3 regions of the Cupriavidus phytorum genome follow, and region 2 is predicted to be linked to each of the others. Evidence: predicted binding sites of a transcription regulator. Region 2 holds the regulator's gene; each other region holds the start of a gene.

Region 1 (7,507 bases), on a different contig from region 2:
CCGGATCCGGGTCTGAGATCCAATTGCGATTGCCTCGGCGCAGTGCCATAAGAAGCAGGGCTTGGACAGCCATACTGACGGGAGTCCATCATGCAAGAGATTTTCCAGGGGTTCCAGGGCGACCAGATGATCGTGCTCGTGCTGATCTTCGTGGCCGCGTTCGGCACGGTGTTCGGCGTGCTCTATGTACTTGCGCCCCACCGGCTGCGTGGTCGGGCCGAGCAGATCGCCGGCCAGGCCGGGCCATTCCAGCCCGACTCGGGTCGCCAGCAGGCACTGATCGAACAGCTGGTGAAGTGGGCGCAGCCGGTATCGCGGCTGTCGCTGCCCAAGGAAGGCTGGGAGAATTCACAGCTGCGCGTGCGTTTCATGAATGCCGGCTGGCGCAGTGCAAGCGCGGCGCCGCTGTACTTCGGCGCCAAGACGGTACTGGCCGTCGGCCTGCCGATGCTTGGACTGCTGGCCGTCAGCAGCCAGCCCGGCCAGCAAAGCCAGCAGCTGATGTTCGTGCTGTTGGCGGTGCTGGGCGCGATTGGCTATTACCTGCCGAATCTAGTCCTCGCCCGCAAAGTGTCCCAGCGCCAGCGCACCGTCTTCGAAGAATTCCCCGACGTGATCGACCTGCTGACCGTCTGCGTCGAAGCCGGCCTCGGCCTGGACGCGGCGCTGATGCGTGTGGCCGACGAGCTGGCCCTGCGCTGCCCGGTACTGGCCGATGAACTCCAGCTGATGCTGCTGGAACTGCGCTCGGGTTTTTCGAAGGAAAAGGCGCTAACCAACCTGTCGCTGCGCACCGGCGTCGAGGACGTCGACAAGTTTGCGTCGATGCTGGTCCAGGCCGACCGCTTCGGCACCAGCCTGGGCGAGTCGCTGCGCGTGCTGTCCGACATGCTGCGCACCAAGCGCCGCATGCGTGCCGAGGAGCAGGCCGCCAAGATTGCGCTGAAGCTGCTGTTCCCGCTGATCTTCACCATCTTCCCGTCCTTGCTGCTGGTGTTGCTCGGGCCGGCCTTCATCCAGATCTATCGCGTGCTGCTGCCAACCATGGCGGGACAAGGAGGATAACCCCCCGGGAAACCGCGACAGTTTCCCCCGGCTGTCTCCCGGTGCAATGCCGGCAAGACAGTCACTTGCCCGGAACCCAGGTTCCGGGCTTTTTTGCTTTGCCGGGCGAATACCGGGGCTTGACCGGACGGGCTGGCTTCTGAAGAATGCAGGCAATCCCCCTGCAGGCGCCGTGGCCACCCAGCGCGCGCCCTACCCGCCTGGAGTCCCGATGAAGCTACGCATCCTGAGCGACCTCCACATCGAACACAACCTGCCGCAGTCCGTACCGGCATGCGACGCCGACCTCGTGATACTGGCCGGCGACATCGCCAACGGCCGCGACGGCATCGACTGGGCCGTCGGCACGTTCAGCCAGCCGGTGGTCTATGTGCCGGGCAACCACGAGTACTACGAGAGCAATTTCGACACCGTCGACCAGCAGATGGCCGAGGCCGCGGCAGCGCATCCCCAAGTGCGCCTGCTCAATGGCGAGGTGGCGGAGTTCGACGGCGCGCGCATCATAGGCACGACGTGGTGGACCGACTACACGCTGTTCGGCACCGACCGACGCGACGAGGCGATGCAGGCATGCGCGAAAGCGATGTACGACCACCGGCTGATCGAGATCCGCGGCGACGACGGCCACATGCGCCAGTTCACGCCACAGGATGCCCTGGCGCGCCACCTGGCCGCGTCTGACTGGCTGCAGGCGCAACTCGCGCTGCCTTACGCCGGCAAGACCGTCGTGGTCACGCACCACGGCCCGGACCTCGGCAGCCTGGACCCGCGCTTCTCGCACGACCTGGTCTCCGGCGGCTTCCTGTCCCGCCGCCCCGACCTGGTGGCGCAGGCAGACCTGTGGATCCACGGCCATACCCACACCAGCTTCGACTACTGCGTCGACAACTCGCGCGTGGTGTGCAATCCGCGCGGCTATGTCAGCCGCCGTACCGGCGAGCTGGAGAACAAGTCCTTCGACTGGTGCTGCGTGGTCGAAGTCTGACGCAACGCCCCCCCGCGCAACCGCGCCGGCCCTCCAAACAAAAACCCCCGCGGACTCGCGCCCGCGGGGGTTTTTTCATCGCAGCCTGCCCTCACGGGCAGTGGGCTGGGGGATGGATTACATCATGCCTTCCATGCCGCCCATGCCGCCCATGCCGCCCGGCATTGCCGGAGCCGACTCTTCCTTCGGCGTTTCGGCCACGGCGCAGTCGGTGGTCAGCATCAGCGAAGCCACCGAAGCGGCGTTCTGCAGTGCGGTGCGGGTGACCTTGGTCGGGTCCAGCACGCCCATTTCGACCAGGTCGCCGTACTCGCCCGAAGCGGCGTTGTAGCCATAGTTGCCCTTGCCTTCGATGACCTTGGCAACGACCACCGAAGCTTCTTCACCGGCGTTCAGCACGATCTGGCGCAGCGGCTCTTCCATCGCACGCAGCACGATCTTGATACCGGCGTTCTGGTCGGCGTTGTCGCCTTGCAGAGCCGAGATCGCAGCGCGGGCGCGCAGCAGGGCCACACCACCGCCGGGGACGATGCCTTCTTCCACCGCAGCGCGGGTGGCGTGCAGGGCGTCTTCCACGCGGGCCTTCTTTTCCTTCATTTCGACTTCGGTGGCAGCGCCAACCTTGATCACGGCAACACCGCCGGCCAGCTTGGCCACGCGCTCTTGCAGCTTCTCGCGGTCGTAGTCCGAGGTCGCTTCTTCGATCTGGGCGCGGATCTGCTTCACGCGGCCTTCGATGCCAGCAGCGTCACCGGCGCCATCGATGATGATGGTGTTTTCCTTGCCGATCTCGATGCGCTTGGCCTGGCCCAGGTCGTTCAGGGTGGCCTTTTCCAGCGTCAGGCCGACTTCCTCGGCGATGACGGTGCCGCCGGTCAGGATGGCGATGTCTTCCAGCATGGCCTTGCGGCGGTCGCCGAAGCCCGGGGCCTTGACGGCGGCGGTCTTCAGGATGCCACGGATGTTGTTGACCACCAGGGTCGCCAGGGCTTCGCCCTCGACGTCTTCAGCGATGATCAGCAGCGGACGGCCGGCCTTGGCCACTTGCTCCAGCACCGGCAGCAGGTCGCGGATGTTGCTGATCTTCTTGTCGAACAGCAGCACGAACGGGTTGTCCAGGGCAACAACCTGCTTTTCCGGGTTGTTGATGAAGTACGGCGACAGGTAGCCGCGGTCGAACTGCATGCCTTCCACGACTTCCAGCTCGTCGGCCAGCGACTTGCCGTCTTCGACGGTGATCACGCCTTCCTTGCCGACCTTGTCCATGGCTTCGGCGATGCGCTCGCCGATCGAGGCGTCGCTGTTGGCCGAGATCGCGCCAACCTGGGCGATTTCCTTGCTGGTGGTGGTGGGCTTGCTGATCTTCTTCAGCTCTTCCACGGCGGCGCCGACAGCCTTGTCGATGCCGCGCTTCAGGTCCATCGGGTTCATGCCGGCGGCGACGAACTTCATGCCTTCGCGCACGATCGACTGGGCCAGCACGGTTGCGGTGGTGGTACCGTCACCGGCGTTGTCGCTGGTCTTGGAAGCCACTTCCTTGACCATCTGCGCGCCCATGTTCTGCAGCTTGTCCTTCAGCTCGATTTCCTTGGCCACGGACACGCCGTCCTTGGTCACGGTCGGGCCGCCGAAGCTGCGCTCCAGCACCACGTTGCGGCCCTTCGGGCCCAGCGTCACTTTAACGGCGTTGGCGAGGATGTTCACGCCTTCGACCATCTTGGCACGGGCGGCGTCGCCGAACACTACGTCTTTTGCTGCCATGTTCTGAATCTCCTGAAATCTGTACGGGTGGGGCTACAAGTAACGGATTACTTGTTGACCACGGCCATGATGTCTTCTTCGCGCATGACCAGCAGTTCCTGGCCATCCACCTTCACGCCCTGGCCGGCATACTTGCCGAACAGCACGCGATCGCCGACCTTGACGTCCAGGGCGATGTTGTTGCCCTTGTCATCCTTCTTGCCGGGACCGATTGCCAGCACTTCGCCTTGATCGGGCTTCTCGGCAGCGTTGTCGGGAATCACGATACCGGACGCGGTCTTGGTTTCGTTGTCCAGACGCTTCACGATCACGCGGTCGTGCAGAGGACGCAGATTCATACGGACTCCTAGATACAAAGTGAGTTTTTGATCACAAATCGGCCGGCTACCGAGGCGACGGCCGTCAGAAATGTTCAGGTGTCGCAGAGGCTGTTAGCACTCACCCCTGACGAGTGCTAATTATAGGGACGGGGTAGGGGCATTTCAAGACAGGCGCTGGATGCGGGTTTTCCCGGGGGACGGGCGCAGCGCACATGGAGAGCCGGGGCTAAGGATTGCGCCGGAAGCGATGCCTTGGATCATCGCGATAACGTCGACGATGCGGCACGAATCGGAACTCGCCCCGCATCGCCTGCAGAATATTCCTGGTTGCCAGGCCGACGGCCAGCGCGGTGCCGGGTGGCCCCGCGCTGCCGCGATGTTTATTTGCCGCCCTTCACGGTGGTGTACGCCGTAATCAGGTTCCGATAGTCGGGAATATGGTTGGAGAACAAGGTCCCCAGCCCCTCGATGTCGTTGCGCCAGTCGCGATGAAGCTCGCAGGCAACGCCGAACCACGTCATCAGCTGGGCGCCGGCCTCGGCCATGCGGTGCCACGCGGATTCCCGCGTCACCTCATTGAAGGTCCCGGATGCATCGGTCACCACGAACACATCGTAGCCCTCTTCGATCGCCGACAATGCCGGAAACGCCACGCAGACCTCGGTCACCACCCCGGCGATCAGCAGTTGCTTCTTGCCGGTTGCCTTGACCGCCTTGACGAAATCCTCGTTGTCCCACGCATTGATCTGCCCGGGGCGCGGAATAAACGGCGCATCGGGGAACATGGCCTTGAGCTCCGGCACCAGCGGCCCGTTGGGTCCGTCCTCGAAGCTGGTGGTCAGGATCGTCGGCAGCTCGAAATACCTGGCCAGATCCGCCATGGCGAGCACGTTGTTCTTGAACTTGTCCGGCTCGATGTCGCGCACCAGCGACAGCAGGCCGGCCTGATGATCCACCATCAGCACCGCTGCCTGGCTCTTGTCCAAACGCTTGTAGGTCTTGCTCATCTTCCGCTCCTGTGAATGCGCGTCCGGTTCGGTTGGACACGCGTGGTGAAATCTTCTGCATGGCGCTGCAATCCATGCACGGCTGCCTGCTCACTACCGGTGAACTAAAGCGGGCGCTGTGCGCCTGGGTGGTTGTCCACCCGCAGCAGGAACGGATGGATATGGATCTCTTTCCACACGCCCGCCTGCTGGAAGGGATCGGCCCGGTTGAAGTCGATGACCTGCTGTTTGTCCTGCGCACGCACAAGGAACAAGCTGCCGATCATGCGCGCGCCGTCGTCGGACATCAACGGCCCGCACATTACGCACCGGACCTCTGCGGTTGCCAGGTAGGCGCGATGGGCGTCGTAGCTGTCGAGCCGGCGCTGCAAGGCATCGGCGTGGTCAAGGCAATGAATGATGAAGTCCATATCCCATATACCTATTGAAATGCCTGGCCTGGGGCCGCAGCAGCCGGCGCGGGGATCGGCGTCGAGGCCCACGCCAGCATCTGCCACGCGCCCTCCCGCCGCTTCCACACGCTGAGGAAGCGGTTGTCCAGCGTGCGTTCCACGCCGTCGACCACGGCAACCAGCAGGGCCTTGCCCTGCATCACGGCGATGTCGTTGTAGATTTCCTGCCCCACCTCCTGTACCGAGGCCCGCAGGTAGCGCACCCGCCCGCTGCGCAGCGATGCCAGGTATGCCTGCTTGTCTTCGCGCAACGCCGAGGAGTGCGTGTAGCTGAGTTCATCCGCAAGCAGGTCTTCCAGCCCCGCGATATCGCCGGCGAGCATTGCGCGGTATCGCGCGGCATCCGCCTGCCTGAGCGCAGCGAGATCTTCCATATACCCTCCGGTCGTCGTGTCCGTCTTGCCCATGTCGGTGCCCTCAGCCATGCAGATACGCCTTCACCAGCGTCTTGTCGTTCAGCAGCGCCTGCCACTCTCCGCGCCGCACTTCGTGGATAACCCGTCCCACCGAAAGCACGTAGGCGCGGTCGGTCATCTCCGCGGCAATCGCCACGCTCTGTTCCACCAGCACGATGCTCAGCCCGCGCTCGCGCAGCCGGTTGAGCACGGCCAGGATTTCCTTGACAATGCGCGGCGCCAGGCCCGTGGTCAGCTCGTCCATGATCAGCAGGTCGGGCTGCAGCAGCAGCGCGCGGGCGATCGCCACCATCTGCTGCTGCCCGCCCGAGAGCAGGCCAACCTGGCCGCTGCCGCGCTCGCGCAGCAGCGGGAACAGTTCGCAGACTTCGTCGTGCGTGAAGCGCATCGCGCCGCCACGCGCGCGCCTGCCGGCTTGCTCGGCAAGCCGCAGGTTGTCACGCACCGACAGCTCGCCGAACAGGTTGCGGTTCTCCAGCACCACGGCAATGCCATGCTCGAAGCGGCGATGCCCCGGCACGTGGCCGATTTCCACCCCATCCTTGACGATGCTGCCCGCCATCGGCCGCACCAGCCCGGACAGCGTGCGCACCAGCGCCGTCTTGCCCGCGCCATTGGCACCGACCACGGCCACCGCCTCGCCCGGCCCGACCTCGATGTTGATGTCATGCAGCACTGGCACCGGGCTGTAGCCGGCGTGCAGGCCTTTCACTTTCAGCATGGTCAGACTCCCATATAGGCTTCGCGCACGCGCGGGTCGGCCTGCACGGCTTGCAGCGTGCCGCTGGCGATGATTTCCCCGTAATACAGCACGTGGGCGCTGCCGCAGATCGTCATCAGCCCCATGTCGTGCGACACCAGCAGGATGGTCATGCCTTCGCCGTTCAGGCGCAGGATCCACGCGCGCAGCAATTCGATTTCCTCGCTGTTCAGCCCCGAGGACGGTTCATCCAGCAACAGCAGGCTGGGTTCGCCGATGCAGGCGCGCGCCAGTTCCACGATGCGCCGCTGGCCCGCGGGCAGCGCGCCGGCGCGGTGCTGCAGCAGGCCTTCCAGGCCGAACTTCCGTGCGCATGCCAGCGCGGCCTCGTGCATCGCCTGCAGTTCGCGGCGCGACAGCGGCGAGCGCAGCATCGCATGCACCACGCCCGAGCGCGTGGCCTTGTGGCAGCCGGCCATCAGGTTTTCCAGCACCGTCATGTGCTCGAACACCTGCGGCGTCTGGAATGTGCGCACCAGTCCGGCGCGGCTGCGCTGCTGCACGCTGTCGGCGGTGATGTCGCGCCCTGCCAGCAGCACCTTGCCGCCCTTGGGGCGCAGAAAGCCGGAGATGATGTTGAAGCAGGTGGTCTTGCCACTGCCGTTGGGGCCGATCAGGCCGACGATGCTGCCGGCCGGCACATCGAACGCAACATTGCGCAGCACGTCAAGCCCGCCAAAGCTGTGCGCGACCGCTTCGACCCGCAGCAGGGCTTGCGCTTGTGCCGCGCCCGCGGCACTG
Region 2 (7,507 bases):
CGCAGGCGTCGCAGTCTGGTTGGATGGCGTCTGCTTCTGGTCTTCCATGTCGATCCGTATCAATGCAGTGTCGCGGCCCGCCGTGGGGCTGGCCGCGGGTGGTAAATCGGCGTGTGCCCGATGCAGGTGGTGGCAGCTCGCCGCATTTCAAGAGTGGCGCCGGCGCGACGCCGAAACACACGGTTACAAAGCCCGGCCCGTTGCAATCGACGCCTTATTGCTTTGCGCCAATGCCCTCACTAAGATTCTTAGTAAGAAAAATGACAAAAATGTCGAGGGCCCAGGAGATGGTTCATTTTTGTGCCGCTTCCGAAAGGTTGGCCATGCATAAGCTCCCAGTCGTGACGCTGTGCCTCGTGGCCGCACTGGCGGTCATGACCGCCTTTATCTGCCTGTCCGGCGCCTTCACCCCGCGCGATACGGAGTATGGCAGCGGCAAGGCGGTGTTCAAGCACTACATCGTTCCCTTCGTCAGCCAGGAGGTCGCGCAGGAATAAGCTGCCCCACTTGGCGATCCAACGCGCGGCGGCACCGGCAACGGTGCCGCCGCGCTGCCATTCAGCCGTTGAAGTCGTCGATGCGGCGGCGGTCGCGCTTGGTCGGGCGCCCCTGGATCTGCGCGGACGGCTCTGGCTGCAGGCGCCGGCGCTCGGCATCGGCGGCGCGGCGCGACTGGCTCTCGGCGCTTTCCTGGTAGAGCGTCTGCGCCACCGGCGCCGGGCCGCGCGCCGCGGCGATGCCCTTCACTTCCAGCTCCCAGCGCTGCTGGTGTGCTTCCAGCGCAACCTTGTCGCCGGGCTTGACCTCGCGCGAGTTCTTGCACAGCTGGCCGTTGACCGTGACCTTGCCGCGCTCCACCGCTTCGGCCGCGAGCGAGCGCGTCTTGAAGAAACGCGCACACCACAGCCATTTGTCGATGCGCTGGCGCGCATCCGCCTCGAAATCCACATTCATGCCGCCGCTCCCCGCGCCTGCGCACGCGTGCGCCGCGCTTCCAGTTCATGCGCATGCGGCGTGGCGAGCGGCCAGCCCTGCAGGTGCTGCAGCGCGATCTCCGCCATCGCCGCGACCCACGGCGCGGCATCGTTCATGCATGGAATGAAATGGAAGTCCTTGCCGCCCGCGACCTTGAACTCAGTCTGGCCTTCCATGGCGATTTCTTCCAGCGTTTCGATGCAGTCCGCCGGAAAGCCCGGGCAGAACACGTCCACCCGTCCGGCACCGACCTTGCCCAGTTCCGCCAGCGTCGGCGCGGTATAGGGCTGCAGCCATTCGGCCTTGCCGAAGCGCGACTGGAACGTCACCTGGTACTGCCCCGGCTGCAGGCCCAGCGCCTCGCCCAGCAGGCGCCCGGTCTTCAGGCACTCGCAGTGGTAGGGATCGCCCAGTTCCAGCGTGCGCCGCGGCACGCCGTGGAACGACAGGATCAGCTTGTCGCCCTGGGCGAAATCCGGCATGCCGTGCCGGCTCCAGTAGGCAGCGACCTGCTGCTGCAACGCCGAGATATACGCGGGATGGTCATGGAAATGCTTGACCAGCCGCAGCTCCGGCTGGTTGCGCCACTGACCCAGCACGCGGAACACCTCGTCGAAGGCGGTCGCCGTGGTAGTGCCCGAATATTGCGGATACATCGGCAGCACCAGCACCTGCTCGCAGCCCTGGCGGCGCAGCGCTTCCATCACCGAGGCGATCGACGGGTTGCCGTAGCGCATCGCGCACGCCACCGTCACGTCGTGCCCGTTATGGTGCAGCAGCCGCTGCAGCGCGTGCGCCTGGCGCTCGCTGTAGACCAGCAGCGGCGAGCCCGTCATATGGGCCTCGCGCAGCCAGATCGATTCGTACTTGAGCGCCGACGCGCGCGAGCGCAGCGGCAGGATCACGCCGTACAGCAACGGCAGCCACGCCGCGCGCGGGATCTCGACCACGCGCGGATCGGACAGGAATTGCTTCAGGTAGCGCCCCACCGCCTTGGGCGTGGGGGCATCGGGAGTGCCCAGGTTGACCAGCAGGATCGCCGTGCGCGGCGCCTGGCCGTGCTGGTAGGCCGGTTCGGGAGAAAACGTCATGTCGCTTCCGGATTGGCGCGATGCCGGGATGGGACGGGCGCGGCGCCGCGGCGCCGGGCCCGCGCGGCGGGAATGGAGCCGCCGGTCAGACCGGAACGCCGGACCACTAGTTCTGGCTCAGCGCGCTCGACAGCAACCGCGCGGTAATGTCGACGATCGGGATCACACGCTCGTAGGCCATGCGCGTGGGGCCGATCACCCCCAGCGTGCCGACGATCTGCCCGTCGACCTCGTACGGCGCGGTGATGACCGCCATGTCTTCGATCGGCACCAGTTGGCTTTCGCCGCCGATGAAGATCTGCACGCCCTGCGCATGGCTGGACACGTCCAGCAGTTGCAGCAAGCTGGTCTTGTGCTCGAACACGTCGAACAGGCGCCGCAGCTTGTCCATGCTCGAGGCCAGGTCGTCGACTTCGAGCAGCTTGCGCTCGCCGCTGATGTAGACGTGGTCGTCGTCCTCGTCCTCGGCAACGCTGCCGGCCTCGACCGCGGCCTGCATCAGCTGCGACATGTCGCGGCGCAGGTCCTGCAACTCGAGCCGCAGGTGGCTGCGCACGGTGTCGAAGCTCATGCCGGCATAGTGCGAGTTGAAGAAATTGGCGGCCTCGATCAGCTGCGCCGGCGTGTATGGGAGCTCGGTCTGGATGATGCGGTTCTGCACGTCGCCCTCGGGGCTGACGATGATCAGCAGGATGCGCTTGTCCGACAGCCGCATGAACTCGATCTGGCGGAACGCCTGCGCGCGGCGCGGCGTCATCACCACGCCGGCAAAGTGCGACAGGTTCGACAGCGTGCGCGCCGCCGCGGTGATCATGCGCTGCGGCCCCAGCTGCTGGCCGCCGAGCTGGTCCTGGATCTGCCCGGTCAGTTCGGCCAGGTCGGCGTTGCGCTCGAGCGGCTTGGCGGTCAGCATCGAGTCGACGAACAGCCGGTAGCCACGCGGCGTCGGGATGCGCCCGGCCGACGTGTGCGGGCTGGCGATAAAACCCATTTCCTCGAGATCGGACATCACATTGCGTATCGTCGCCGGCGACAGGTCCAGCCCCGAGTACTTCGACAGGGTGCGGGAACCGACCGGCTGGCCTTCGGCAATGTAGCGCTCGATCAGGGTCTTGAGCAGCGTTTTGGAACGTTCATCCATGATGCCCCGATTTTACGCAAGTTTTGGACCTTCTGGCGGACCGGCCCGATGTGCCGCAGGACGGGCCGCCGGATGGGCCGCCGGCGCCTGCTGACAACCGTCACGGCGGTATGGTCTAATCCCGGCATGTCCGCCCCAGCCAAAGCCAGCGCCGTGCGCACTCCATTCAAGACCGTCGCCCTGGTGGGCAGGTACTCCACCGCCGGCATCGAAGGGCCGCTGGAAGAGATCGCCTCCTATATCCTGCGCAACGGCCAGGATGTGGTGTTCGAGCGCGAGACCGCGCTGGCCACCGGGCTGACCGCCTACCCCGCCCTGTCCGCCGAGGAGATCGGCACGCAGGCCGACGTCGCCGTGGTGCTGGGCGGCGACGGCACGCTGCTGGGCATCGCGCGCCAGCTGGCCGGCTATGACGTGCCCCTGATCGGCGTGAACCACGGGCGGCTCGGCTTCATGACCGATATTGCGCTGGAAGACGCGCACACCGTGCTGCCCGACATGCTCGACGGCCGCTACGAGTCCGAGACCCGGCTGCTGCTGGCCTCGCGCGTGGTGCGCGACGACATGGACATCTTCTCGGCGCTGGCGCTGAACGATGTGGTGGTGAACCGCTCCGGCATCTCCGGCATGGTCGAGCTGGCGGTTTCGGTCGACGGGCACTTCATGTACAACCAGCGTTCCGACGGCCTGATCGTGTCGACCGCCACTGGCTCCACTGCCTACGCGCTGTCGGCCGGTGGCCCGATCCTGCATCCCACGCTGTCGGGCGTGGTGCTGGTGCCGATCGCCCCGCACGCGCTGTCGAACCGGCCGATCGTGCTGCCGCACGACGCCGAGGTCACGATCGAGGTGGCGAGCGCGCGCGACGCCAGCGTCAACTTCGACATGCAGTCGCTGACCTCGCTGCTGCCTGGCGACCGCATCGTGGTGCGGCGCTCGCAAAAGACCATCAACCTGCTGCACCCGGTGGGCTACAACTACTACGCCACGCTGCGCAAGAAGCTGCACTGGCACGAATACCCGTCCGAAGACAATCGCCTCTGAGCGCCATCCAGCCGCCCCTCAGCCCGAGCCCGACCCTTCATCGGACCGACCACCCTTCTCCGCCACGATGCTGCGCAGCCTGTCCATCCGTGATTTCGTCATCGTCGACTCCCTCGACCTGGACTTCGCCTCCGGCTTTACCGTGTTCACCGGCGAGACCGGCGCCGGCAAGTCGATCCTGATCGATGCCCTGGCGCTGGTGCTGGGCGAGCGCGCCGATGCCGGCGTGGTGCGCGAAGGCGCGCCGCGCGCCAGCGTCAGCGCCACCTTCTCGACCCATCCCGCGCTCGATGCGTGGCTGGCCGAGCGCGAGCTCAACAGCGAAGAAGACGGCGGCGTGCCGACCGTGCTGCTGCGTCGTACGGTCGATGCCGGCGGCCGCAGCAAGGCCTTTATCAACGGCGCCGCCGCCACCCTGGCGCAGTTGCGCGAAGTCGGCGACCAGCTGGTCGATATCCATGGCCAGCATGCGCACCAGCAACTGCTGCGCCCGGATGCGCAGCGGCTGCTGTTCGACGCCCACGCCGGCCTGACCCAGCAGGCCGCCGCGGTGGCCGAGGCCTGGCGTGCCTGGCGTGCCTGCGTGCGCCAGCGCGAAGCGGTCGAGCACCAGTCGCGCGAGATGCAGCTCGAGCGCGAGCGGCTCGAATGGCAGGTCGGCGAGCTGGACAAGCTCAACCCGCAGCCGGGCGAATGGGACGAGATCCAGTCGGAGTACAACCGGCTCTCGCACGCCGCCGGCCTGATCGACGGCAGCCGCGCCGCGCTCGACGCGCTGTCCGAGGCCGACGGCTCGGTGCTGTCGGCGCTCAACGGCATCGTGCACCGGCTGCAGCAGCTGGCCGATGTCGACCCCGCGCTGCGCGACGTGCTCGCCGCGCTCGAGCCGGCGCAGGTGCAGGCCGAGGAAGCCGCGCATTCGCTGACGCGCTATGTCGACCGGCTCGAGCTCGACCCCGAGCGGCTGCAGGTGGTGGAAGAGCGCATGCAGGCGCTGCACGCCACTGCGCGCAAGTACCGCCTGCCGCCCGAGCAGCTCGCCGATGAGCTGCTCGCGCGCCGCCAGCAGCTCGACGACCTGCAGGCCGCGCAGGACCTGAACAAGGTGATGGCGCGCGAAGCTGCCGCCAAGGCCGCCTACCTGACGCTGGCGCAGCATCTCAGCCATGCCCGCAAGCAGGCCGCGCAGGCGCTGTCCGGCGCGGTCACCGACGCCATGCAGGGCCTGTCGATGGCCGGCGGCAGCTTTGTCGCGGCGCTCAATGCGCTCGACGAAGGCCAGAGCTACGGCCTCGAGCAGGTCGAGTTCCTGGTGGCCGGCCACGCCGGCGTCAGCGCGCGCCCGCTCGCCCGGGTCGCTTCCGGCGGCGAACTGGCGCGCATCAGCCTGGCAATCTCGGTGATCACCAGCGAAGCCTCGCCCACGCCCACGCTGATCTTCGACGAGGTCGACACCGGCATCGGCGGCGCGGTCGCCGAGGTGGTCGGCCGGCGCCTGCAGGAACTGGGCCGCGCGCGCCAGGTGCTGTGCGTGACCCACCTGCCGCAAGTGGCGGCACAGGCCGGCACGCACCTGCTGGTCAGCAAGGAAACCACGGCCGAAGCCGACGCCTCGGTGACGCGCTCGCGCATCCGCGTGCTCGACCCGGCCGGACGCGTGGTCGAGACCGCGCGCATGCTGGGCGGCGCCACCGTCACCGCCACGACGCTGCAACATGCCGAAGAGATGCTGGCGCAGGGCATGGCCGACAGCGGCACCGGCCAGCCCGCGCGCGCGGGCAAGGACGGCAAGCGCGGCCGCCGCGCCGCCGCCGGCTAAGGCTCGCGCCACCTTGCGCAGCCTTGCGTGGCAGCGCGCCAATTTATTTATCGACAGGAGCTTCCCCATGACCCGCCCAGCGCCGCCCACCGGCCACCGCCCGCGCGCCTCGCTGCGCGCGGTGCTGGCCATTGCCACCGCCGCCTCGGCCGCGCTGCTGGCGCTGTCCGCCTGCCAGGCCCAGCCCAAGGCTTCGGCGCCGCCGCCGGGCAGCATCAGCGACGACCGTGCGCTCGGCGACATCATGGTCCGCTTCAAGCCGCCCGCGGTGGACCTGTCCGAAGACGCCGGCAAGCTGCTGGCCGAGATCAAGGGCCCGATCCGCTACGTGGTCAAGCGGCCGATGTCGGGCGGGGTCTGGCTGGTCACGGCGATCTCGCCGTCGGCCGACGCCACCCTCGACCAGGCCGTCGACACGCTGCGCGCCACGCCGCGCATCGAGACCGCCGAACCCGACCGGCTGCTCAAGCCCAGCCGCAATATCCCCACCAGCCGCGACATGCCGGCGCGCTAGCGCGGGGCCAAATCTGTACGGAACGCCGCATTAACGGACGCGGATGATGCCAAAGCCGGCCTTGCACAACCCGGCGGCATCGTATTCGCTACATAACATGCCCACGCGCCGGCCCGGCCCGAGCGCGCTACGCCCCTGGGAGGAGAGATCCATGCCGCAATCCGCGCTGTCCGCGTTGTCCGTTCCCTGCCGCAGCTTCGCGGCCCGCCGCTGGCGGATCATCGCCCTGGCCGCCGCCGCTGCATGCGGCGCGGTCCCGACCGGCACGGCGCTGGCAGCCGGCGCCCAGTCCGCACCGGCCTATACCGGCCATATCATCGTGCGCTGGCGCGACGGCACCACCGCGGTCGACGGCAAGTCGCCGGCTGCCGCCGAAGCCCTCAAGCAGCTGAGCGAACGCACCGGCATTGCCGTCACGGCGCGCCGCGCGATGGGCGGCAACCTGCAGTTGCTGCAGGTGCCCGACGCCTTTGCCGCCGACCCCGAGGCCGCGGCCGCACGGCTGCGCCAGGATCCGCGCGTGGCCGACGCCGTGCCCGACCGCTGGCTGCGCCTGCACGACACCCTGCCCGACGATCCCGAGTTCCAGGTCAACCAGCCGTACCTGAAGGGCACCGGCACCGCCGTCGGCGGCGTCAACCTGCCGCGTGCGTGGGATCGCACCGGCGGCAGCAGCGGCATGGTGGTCGCGGTGGTGGACACCGGCATCCTCCCCCATCCCGATCTGCAGGGTCGGCTGCTGTCCGGCTTCGACTTCATCAGCACCACCACGGTCTCCAATGACGGCGACGGCCGCGACGGCGATCCGACCGATGCCGGCGACGGCCTGCCGGCCGGCTTCACCTGCCCGGGCAGCAGCACGCCCACGCCGGAACCGACCAACAACAGCTGGCATGGCACGCGCGTGGCCGGCGTGCTGGGGG
Region 3 (7,507 bases), on a different contig from region 2:
CCGCGTGTCTATAGCCTGGGCCAGGAGGCAGCCGGCAGCAGTATCCGCCAGAACCTCGAGATCGCGCCGTATGCCGCCGAAACCGGGCTGGCCCTGCACCCGCTGGTGATCGAGCAGCGCAACGACAGCGGTGACGGCCTGGCGCGCGACTGGCCGCCAGCCGACGCCGGCGCCGAGCGCCACTATGGCTATGCCTTCCAGTGGTTCGGGCTGGCCGCGCTGACGGTGGTGCTGGTGGCCGTGCTGGGCTGGCGCCGCGCACGGCGGCTGCCAGCGCCCTGATCGAATGAATTGACCGCCCTTGCGCCGCGTACCGGCGTATCGGTTTGCCGAAGACAAAGGACAGACGTACTCCATGGCACAGCAAGACTCCGCCCCGGCCGCCGCGGCCTCGCCGCGCGACCCCCGCATCGACGCGCGCACGCGCCGTGGCCGCCTGCAGATGCTGATGCTGCTGCTGGTGTGCGCGTCGCCGGTGATTGCCTCCTACTTCACCTATTACGTGATCAAGCCGCGCGGCGGCGCCACCAACTACGGCACGCTGGTCGACCCGCAGCGGCCGATGCCGCCGGTGCGCGTTACCGACGAGCAGGGCCAGGCCGTGCCGCTGGAGCAGTTCCGCGGCAAGTGGCTGCTGCTCAGCGCCGATGCGTCGGCCTGCGACGAGGCCTGCGCCAAAAAGCTGTTCACCATCCGCCAGATCCGCGCCGGGCAGGGCCAGGACCGCCTGCGCATCGTGCCGGTGTGGCTGGTCACCGACGAGGGCAAGATCGACGAGCGGCTGGTCGCCGCGTACAACGAGCCCTACGCGGGCGTGCGTTTTCTGCGCATCGACCGCCAGGCAGCGCAACAGTGGCTGCCGGCCGAGCCGGGCAAGCGCGCCGAGGACACCCTGTTCCTGGTCGACCCGCTGGGCAACCTGATGATGCGTTTCCCGCAGGACCCCGACCCGAAGAAGATGAGCGGCGACCTGAAGAAGCTGCTCAAGGTCTCGCGCATCGGTTGAGGGGACGGCATGCTGCTGCAACTGGCCATCATCGGCGTCCTGATCGCGCTGTTCCCGCTGTCCTACGTGATGGTGAAGGGCGATCGCAACAAGTACCGCAAGCTTGCCTGGATCACGGCGTTCCTGACGCTGGACCTGATCATGTTCGGCAGCTTCACGCGGCTGACCGACTCCGGGCTGGGTTGCCCGGACTGGCCGGGCTGCTACGGGCATTCCAACCCGCACGCGGCGATGGAGCCGATCCGCGCGGCCGAGACCGCGATGCCCAGCGGCCCGGTGACGCTGGCCAAGGCCTGGATCGAGATGATCCACCGCTACTTCGCCATGGCCGTCGGCGTGCTGATCATCACGCTGATGGTGCTGGCGTGGGTCAAGCGGCGCGAGCTGAAGCAGTCGCCGTGGTTCGCCACCGGCGTGCTGCTGCTGGTGTGCGTGCAGGGCGCCTTCGGCGCCTTCACCGTGACGCTGAAGCTGCAGCCGATCATCGTCGTCACGCACCTGATGCTGGGCATGGCGCTGCTGGCGGTGCTGATCCAGCTGGGCTCGCGCAACGACCCGCCGCACCCGGTCGCGCCGCAGGCGGCGCGGCTGCGCTGGCCGGTGCGCATCGGCCTGCTGCTGCTGGTGATCCAGATCTTCCTGGGCGGCTGGGTCAGCACCAACTACGCGGTGCTGGCCTGCACCGACTTCCCGCTGTGCAACGGCCAGCTGGTGCCCGAGATGGACTTCCGCCATGGCTTCACGCTGTGGCGCCAGCTGGGCATGACCGCGGACGGCGACTACATCCCGCACGCGGCGCTGGTGGCGATCCACTGGGTCCATCGCGGCTTTGCCGTGATCGTGCTGGGCTACCTGGCATGGTTCGGCCTGCGTGCGCGCCGGCTCGAAGGGCTCAGCCGCGCCGCTGGCTGGCTGCTTGCGACGCTGGTGCTGCAACTGGCCACCGGGCTGTCGAATATCGTGTTCGACTGGCCGCTGGTGGCGGCGGTCGCGCACAACGGCGGCGCCGCGGTGCTGCTGCTGCTGCTGGTCCGTCTCCACTACAATATCGGGCTGACGACCCGGGCCGCCGGCGCCCCCGCTGCCGTGCCGACTGCCGCCCGCGCCACATGAAAGACAAGACTCCTTCCGTGGTTACCGCTACCCATCCCCATTCCCTGGGCAAGTTGAGCCGCATGCGGCACCTGGCCCGGCAATATGCCGCCCTGACCAAGCCGCGCGTGACGCAGCTGGCCGTGTTCTGCGCCATCATCGGCATGTTCCTGGCCACGCCCGGCATGGTGCCGTGGCCGGTGCTGATCGGCGGCGCGGCCGGCATCTGGCTGCTAGCCGGCGCGGCTTTCGCCATCAATTGCCTGGTCGAGCAGAAGATCGATGCGCTGATGCGCCGCACCGCCTGGCGCCCGTCCGCCACCGGCGAGATCACCACGCGCCAGACGCTGGTGTTCTCCGCCATCCTGGGCGGCGCGGGCATGTGGCTGCTGCACGTCTACGCCAACGACCTGACCATGTGGCTGACCTTTGCCACCTTCCTGGGCTACGCGGTTGTTTACACCATCCTGCTCAAGCCGGCCACGCCGCAGAACATCGTCATCGGCGGCCTGTCCGGCGCGATGCCGCCGGCGCTCGGCTGGGCCGCGGTCGCGGGCGAGGTGCCGGCCGAGGCGTGGTTCCTGGTGCTGATCATCTTCACCTGGACCCCGCCGCACTTCTGGGCGCTGGCGCTGTACCGCCGCGCCGATTACGCCAAGTCCGGGCTGCCGATGCTGCCGGTCACGCACGGCGAGCGCTACACGCTGCTGCATATCCTGCTGTACACGCTGGTGATGATCGCGGCGACGCTGCTGCCCTTCGTCTACGGCATGAGCGGCTACATCTACCTGGCCGCCGCGCTGGCGCTGGGCGCGGGCTTCCTGGCCTATGCCTGGAAGCTGTACCGCAACTATTCGGACGAACTGGCGCAGCGCACCTTCCGCTTCTCGATCCTGTACCTGTCGCTGCTGTTTGCCGCGCTGCTGATCGACCACTACTTCAAGTTCGTGCCGCAGGTCTGACCTGCACCGGGGCATGCCCCGGCCCCGGCTGCGGCATCTTGCCGCGCCGGCGCGAGCCCGGCAGCATGATCGGCGATACTGCATGCTGTTTCCTTCTCATCCCTGACCCGTCCCCCGCATGCCACGCCTCAGCTCCGCTTCCGGCCTGTTCGCCGCCTTCCGCCGCTTTTCCCTGCTGGCCGCGCTGGCCCTGGCCGTTGCCGCCTGCGGACAGCAGAAGGCGTCGTTCCGCAATGTCGATATCACCGGCGCTGCCGACTTCGGCAAGGACTTCTCGCTGACCGACCACACCGGCAAGGTGCGCACCCTGGCCGACTACAAGGGCAAGGCGGTGGTGATGTTCTTCGGCTACACCCACTGCCCGGACGTCTGCCCTACCACCATGGCCGAACTGAAGGCGGTCGTGGAGCAGCTGGGACCGGATGCGGACCGCGTGCAGGTGCTGTTCGTCACGGTCGACCCGGAACGCGATACGCAGGCGCTGCTGGCGCAGTACGTGCCCGCCTTCGATCCGCGCTTCGTCGGGCTGCGCCCGGCCGACGAGGCCGCGCTGCAGAAGCTGGCCAAGGACTTCAAGGTGTTCTACGCCAAGGTGCCGGGCAGCTCACCCAACAACTACACCGTGGATCACTCGGCCGGCAGCTATGTGTTCGATCCGCAGGGCAAGCTGCGGCTGTTCATCCGCCACGGCCAGGGGCCGGAACCCATTGCGCACGACCTGAAACAGCTGTTGTCCTGACGCAGCGGGGGCGAAAGGGTGCGGCATAACGTCGCACCAGCGGTCGCACCAACGCTCCGCGGGCAACAAAAAAGGCCGGTCCATGGACCGGCCTTTTGCATGGTTGCGGTGGGATCAGGCAAAGGCCTGCAGCGCGCCCTTCATCTTCTTCATCGCCGCCGCCTCGATCTGGCGGATGCGCTCGGCCGACACGCCGAACTCGTCGGCCAGCTCATGCAGCGTGGCGCCGCCCGAGCCGTCGTCCTCGACGTTGAGCCAGCGCGCCTCGATGATGCGGCGGCTGCGTTCGTCGAGCTTGCCCAGCGCTTCTTCCAGCCCCTCGACCTGCATGCGGTCGTGGCGCTTGGCTTCCATCACGCGGGTCGGCTCGTTGTGGTTGTCGGCCAGGTAGGCGATGGGGGCGAATTCCTCTTCGCCGTCGTCTACCTGCCCTTCGAGCGCCAGGTCGCCGCCCGACAGGCGGGTTTCCATCTCCATCACTTCTTCGGGCTTGACGTTCAGCTCGCGCGCGACGGCCTCGACCTGTTCCGGCGTGAAGGTGTGGCCGCCCTGCTTGTGGCTGCGCAGGTTGAAGAACAGCTTGCGCTGGGCCTTGGTGGTGGCCACCTTGACCATGCGCCAGTTCTTCAGCACGTATTCATGGATTTCAGCCTTGATCCAGTGCATCGCGTACGACACCAGGCGCACGCCCTGGTCCGGGTCGAAACGCTTCACCGCCTTCATCAGGCCGATATTGCCTTCCTGGATCAGGTCGGCGTGGGGCAGGCCGTAGCCGAGGTACTGGCGGGCGATCGACACCACCAGCCGCAGGTGCGACATCACCAGGCGGCGCGCCGCGTCGACGGAATCGTGGTCGCGCAGTTCGCGCGCAAGGCGTTGCTCTTCCTCTGCGGTCAGCAGCGGAATCCGGTGGACAGCCTGGATATAGCTGTCGAGGTTGCCCACGGTCGCCGGAAAGGTCAGCGCAAAGCTGCCCGTGTTCCGGGGCACCGTCGGCAGACGGTTGTTCGTCAGGGTTTGGTCGGCAGACAAGACTGCGTTCACTCAATGGCTCCTTTCGCGTCCGGCGGTTTGGTTGCCGGTGCGCCGCGGCCCCTCGGGGGATCGGCGGCACTGCAACACATCTTAGCACTCTGGCCGGGTGAGTGCTAATTGGAGTTCCGATGGTTCTGATAGTTCCCGGATATCACCTTTCGTGTTTGGATAGTCGGGAAGATCGTAATGAGACGGCAACGATACCGCTGTCATCGCGCACTGGTAGTTAGAGCGCAGCGTGGCAAGGGGGTTCTGCCTGCCGTTGCAATGCTCTGTTCCACCACCGGCTACACTCGACCGGCGAGCGGCGCACTGGCATGCTTGCGAGCCTCTCTTATCGGATCGGAGGAGTTATGTCTGCTATCGAACACTTGCTCAAGCCGCATGTGCGCGACCTGGGCGATTTCACCGTGCGTCGGCTGCTGCCGGCCGCGGCAACCCAGACCGTGGGACCGTTCATCTTCTTCGACCATATGGGACCGGTGCAGCTGCCGCCGGGCCAGGGCGCCGATGTGCGTCCGCATCCCCATATCGGGCTGGCTACCGTCACCTACCTGTTCGAGGGCGAGATCATCCATCGCGACAGCCTCGGCAGCGACCAGGCGATTCGCCCCGGCGACGTCAACTGGATGACCGCCGGCCACGGCATCGTGCATTCGGAGCGCTCACCCGAGCATGTGCGCCCGGAGGGCGCGCGCCTGCATGGCATCCAGACCTGGGTGGCACTGCCGCAGCAGCATGAGGGCGCCGAGCCGTCGTTCTTCCACCATCCCGCCGCGACGCTGCCGCGTATCGAGCGGCCCGGCCTGCGCATGGTGGTGATTGCCGGCGATGCGTTCGGCCAGACCTCGCCGGTCAAGGTGTTCAGTCGCACGCTGTACGTGGCGATCGAGCTGGACGCGGGCGCCAGCGTGGAGATTCCCGCCGACCACGCCGAGCGCGGCATCTATCCGGTCGACGGCGCGGTCTCGCTCGACGGCGAACCGCTGCCGGCGGAACACATGGTGGTGCTGACGCCGGGCCAGCCGGCGACGCTCACTGCCACGGCGCCGTCGCGGGTGATGCTGCTGGGCGGCGACCCGACCGACGGGCACCGCTTTATCTACTGGAATTTCGTCGCCAGCAGCAAGGTGGCGATCGAGGCCGCGGCCCAGCGCTGGGAGGACGACCAGTTCCCGCACGTGCCGGGCGAGACCGAGCGCATTCCGCTGCCCCCGCGCAAGCCCTGACGGTTGTGCCGGGGCCGGCTCAGACCGGGCTGGCCCAGGTCACGCGCGTGCCCTGGCGCAGGCACTCGCGGATGGCCTCGATCTGGATGGTGATGGGCGCCGGCACCGGCACTGCGCCGTCGAGCACGCGCCGGATCCAGGCCACGGTCAGGCCCGCATCGCTGCCCGGCGGCAGTTCCGGCACCTCGCCGATCGAGCCCCCGGCCTGACCCACCAGCGTCTGCTGGTGGCCTTCATGCAGCCAGTCGATGCGGCCCGTGCGCCGGGCATCGGCCACCACCTCGCCCTCGGTGCCGCGTGCCAGCAGCACGTTGGCGGGCTCGTGCGAGAAGTAGTCGGTCAGCGTCTCGCGGTATTCGGGGTGCGTGTAGCTGTACAGCCGCAGGCCTTCGGCGGGTGTGTGCTCGCCCACCGGCTGCAGCATCTTGGCGACCGTATGCGACGAATTGCGCAGGCCGATCACGGTGCGCCGCTCCAGCAGCCGCGACAGCCCGGGCGACAGCACGTCCACCGGCAGTACCGCCAGCGGGCCATTGGCATCGCCATCCCGCAGCCTTGCCGACGCCTCGTCGGTGCTCGCGCACAGGGGTACGCCCAGCGCCTCGAACAGCGCCATGCTGGTCACGCGCCCCTCGAACTCGCGTGTGCCGTGCACCAGTACGGGGACGCCTTCGCGGGCAAGCAGCAGCGCCAGCAGGGGCACCAGGTTGGGCTGCTTGCGCGCGCCGTTGTAGCTGGGAATCACCACCACCTGCCGGTCCTGCGGCGCCGGCAGCGGCTGGCAGTGCGCATGGGCGGCCTCGAGCATGCCGGCCAGCTCGTGCGGCGCCTCGCCCTTGATGCGATACGCCATCAGGATGGCGCCGAGTTCGAGGTCGGACACGCGCCCGGCCAGCATGGCGTCGAACAGGGCCTGCGCGTCCTCGCGCGGCAGCGCGCGCGCGCCGTTGACGCCGCGGCCGATCTCCTTGATATAGCGGGCGGCGGGAAATGGGGCGGTGGTGGTCATGGCGGCGTGGGGTAGTGTGTTCTGGGTTCATGATAGCGGAGCGCGGCGGCCGCGCCCATGGCCGCCTGGCGCGCCGCTACACCGCTACGCCGCTTCCTGCAGCGCCGGATTGCGCTGCTTGCGGTAGAGGAAGTCCAGCACCGCGGTGCGGCAGCGGTGGTAGGTCGGGTCATCCGCCAGCGCCACGCGGTCGCGCGGGCGCGGCAGGTCCACCGCCAGGATCTCGCCGATGGTGGCGGCCGGGCCGTTGGTCATCATCACGATGCGGTCGGCCAGCAGCACGGCCTCGTCGACATCGTGCGTCACCATCACCACGGTGCTGCGCGTGGCTGCCACGATCTTGATCAGCTCGTCCTGTAGGTGCGCGCGCGTGAGTGCATCGAGCGCGCCGAAGGGCTCGTCCATCAGCAGCACCTTGGGCGCCATCGCCAGCGC

The links. Region 2 encodes HrcA, which represses chaperone genes, less so after heat shock. Its sites were predicted from a motif close to TTAGCACTCNNNNNNNNNGAGTGCTAA; they were not measured.
Region 1: groES (co-chaperone GroES) is a predicted target of HrcA. The motif match lies at 4,243-4,269, and genes of this name have one in related genera.
Region 3: rpoH (RNA polymerase sigma factor RpoH) is a predicted target of HrcA. The motif match lies at 4,925-4,951, and genes of this name have one in related genera.

The regions. Positions count from the first base shown of each region.
Region 1 covers NZ_QKZN01000003.1:391,259-398,765, reverse strand. The annotation lists gene C7416_RS10265 (type II secretion system F family protein) at 1-16, shown strand, start outside; gene C7416_RS10260 (type II secretion system F family protein) at 91-1,065, shown strand; gene C7416_RS10255 (metallophosphoesterase) at 1,277-2,050, shown strand; gene groL (chaperonin GroEL) at 2,168-3,811, opposite strand; gene groES (co-chaperone GroES) at 3,859-4,149, opposite strand; gene ycaC (isochorismate family cysteine hydrolase YcaC) at 4,512-5,138, opposite strand; gene C7416_RS10235 (YciI family protein) at 5,243-5,548, opposite strand; gene C7416_RS10230 (nuclear transport factor 2 family protein) at 5,560-6,015, opposite strand; gene C7416_RS10225 (ABC transporter ATP-binding protein) at 6,008-6,727, opposite strand; gene C7416_RS10220 (ABC transporter ATP-binding protein) at 6,730-7,507, opposite strand, start outside.
Region 2 covers NZ_QKZN01000005.1:139,586-147,092, reverse strand. The annotation lists gene grpE (nucleotide exchange factor GrpE) at 1-48, opposite strand, end outside; gene C7416_RS29165 (hypothetical protein) at 324-497, shown strand; gene C7416_RS14830 (RNA-binding S4 domain-containing protein) at 559-954, opposite strand; gene hemH (ferrochelatase) at 951-2,066, opposite strand; gene hrcA (heat-inducible transcriptional repressor HrcA) at 2,173-3,207, opposite strand; gene C7416_RS14815 (NAD kinase) at 3,334-4,251, shown strand; gene recN (DNA repair protein RecN) at 4,319-6,070, shown strand; gene C7416_RS14805 (hypothetical protein) at 6,138-6,584, shown strand; gene mprA (MprA protease, GlyGly-CTERM protein-sorting domain-containing form) at 6,736-7,507, shown strand, end outside.
Region 3 covers NZ_QKZN01000003.1:17,689-25,195, forward strand. The annotation lists gene C7416_RS08460 (SURF1 family protein) at 1-282, shown strand, start outside; gene C7416_RS08465 (SCO family protein) at 356-1,006, shown strand; gene C7416_RS08470 (COX15/CtaA family protein) at 1,016-2,119, shown strand; gene cyoE (heme o synthase) at 2,116-3,060, shown strand; gene C7416_RS08480 (SCO family protein) at 3,179-3,799, shown strand; gene rpoH (RNA polymerase sigma factor RpoH) at 3,914-4,843, opposite strand; gene C7416_RS08490 (pirin family protein) at 5,188-6,063, shown strand; gene ybiB (DNA-binding protein YbiB) at 6,083-7,072, opposite strand; gene C7416_RS08500 (ABC transporter ATP-binding protein) at 7,157-7,507, opposite strand, start outside.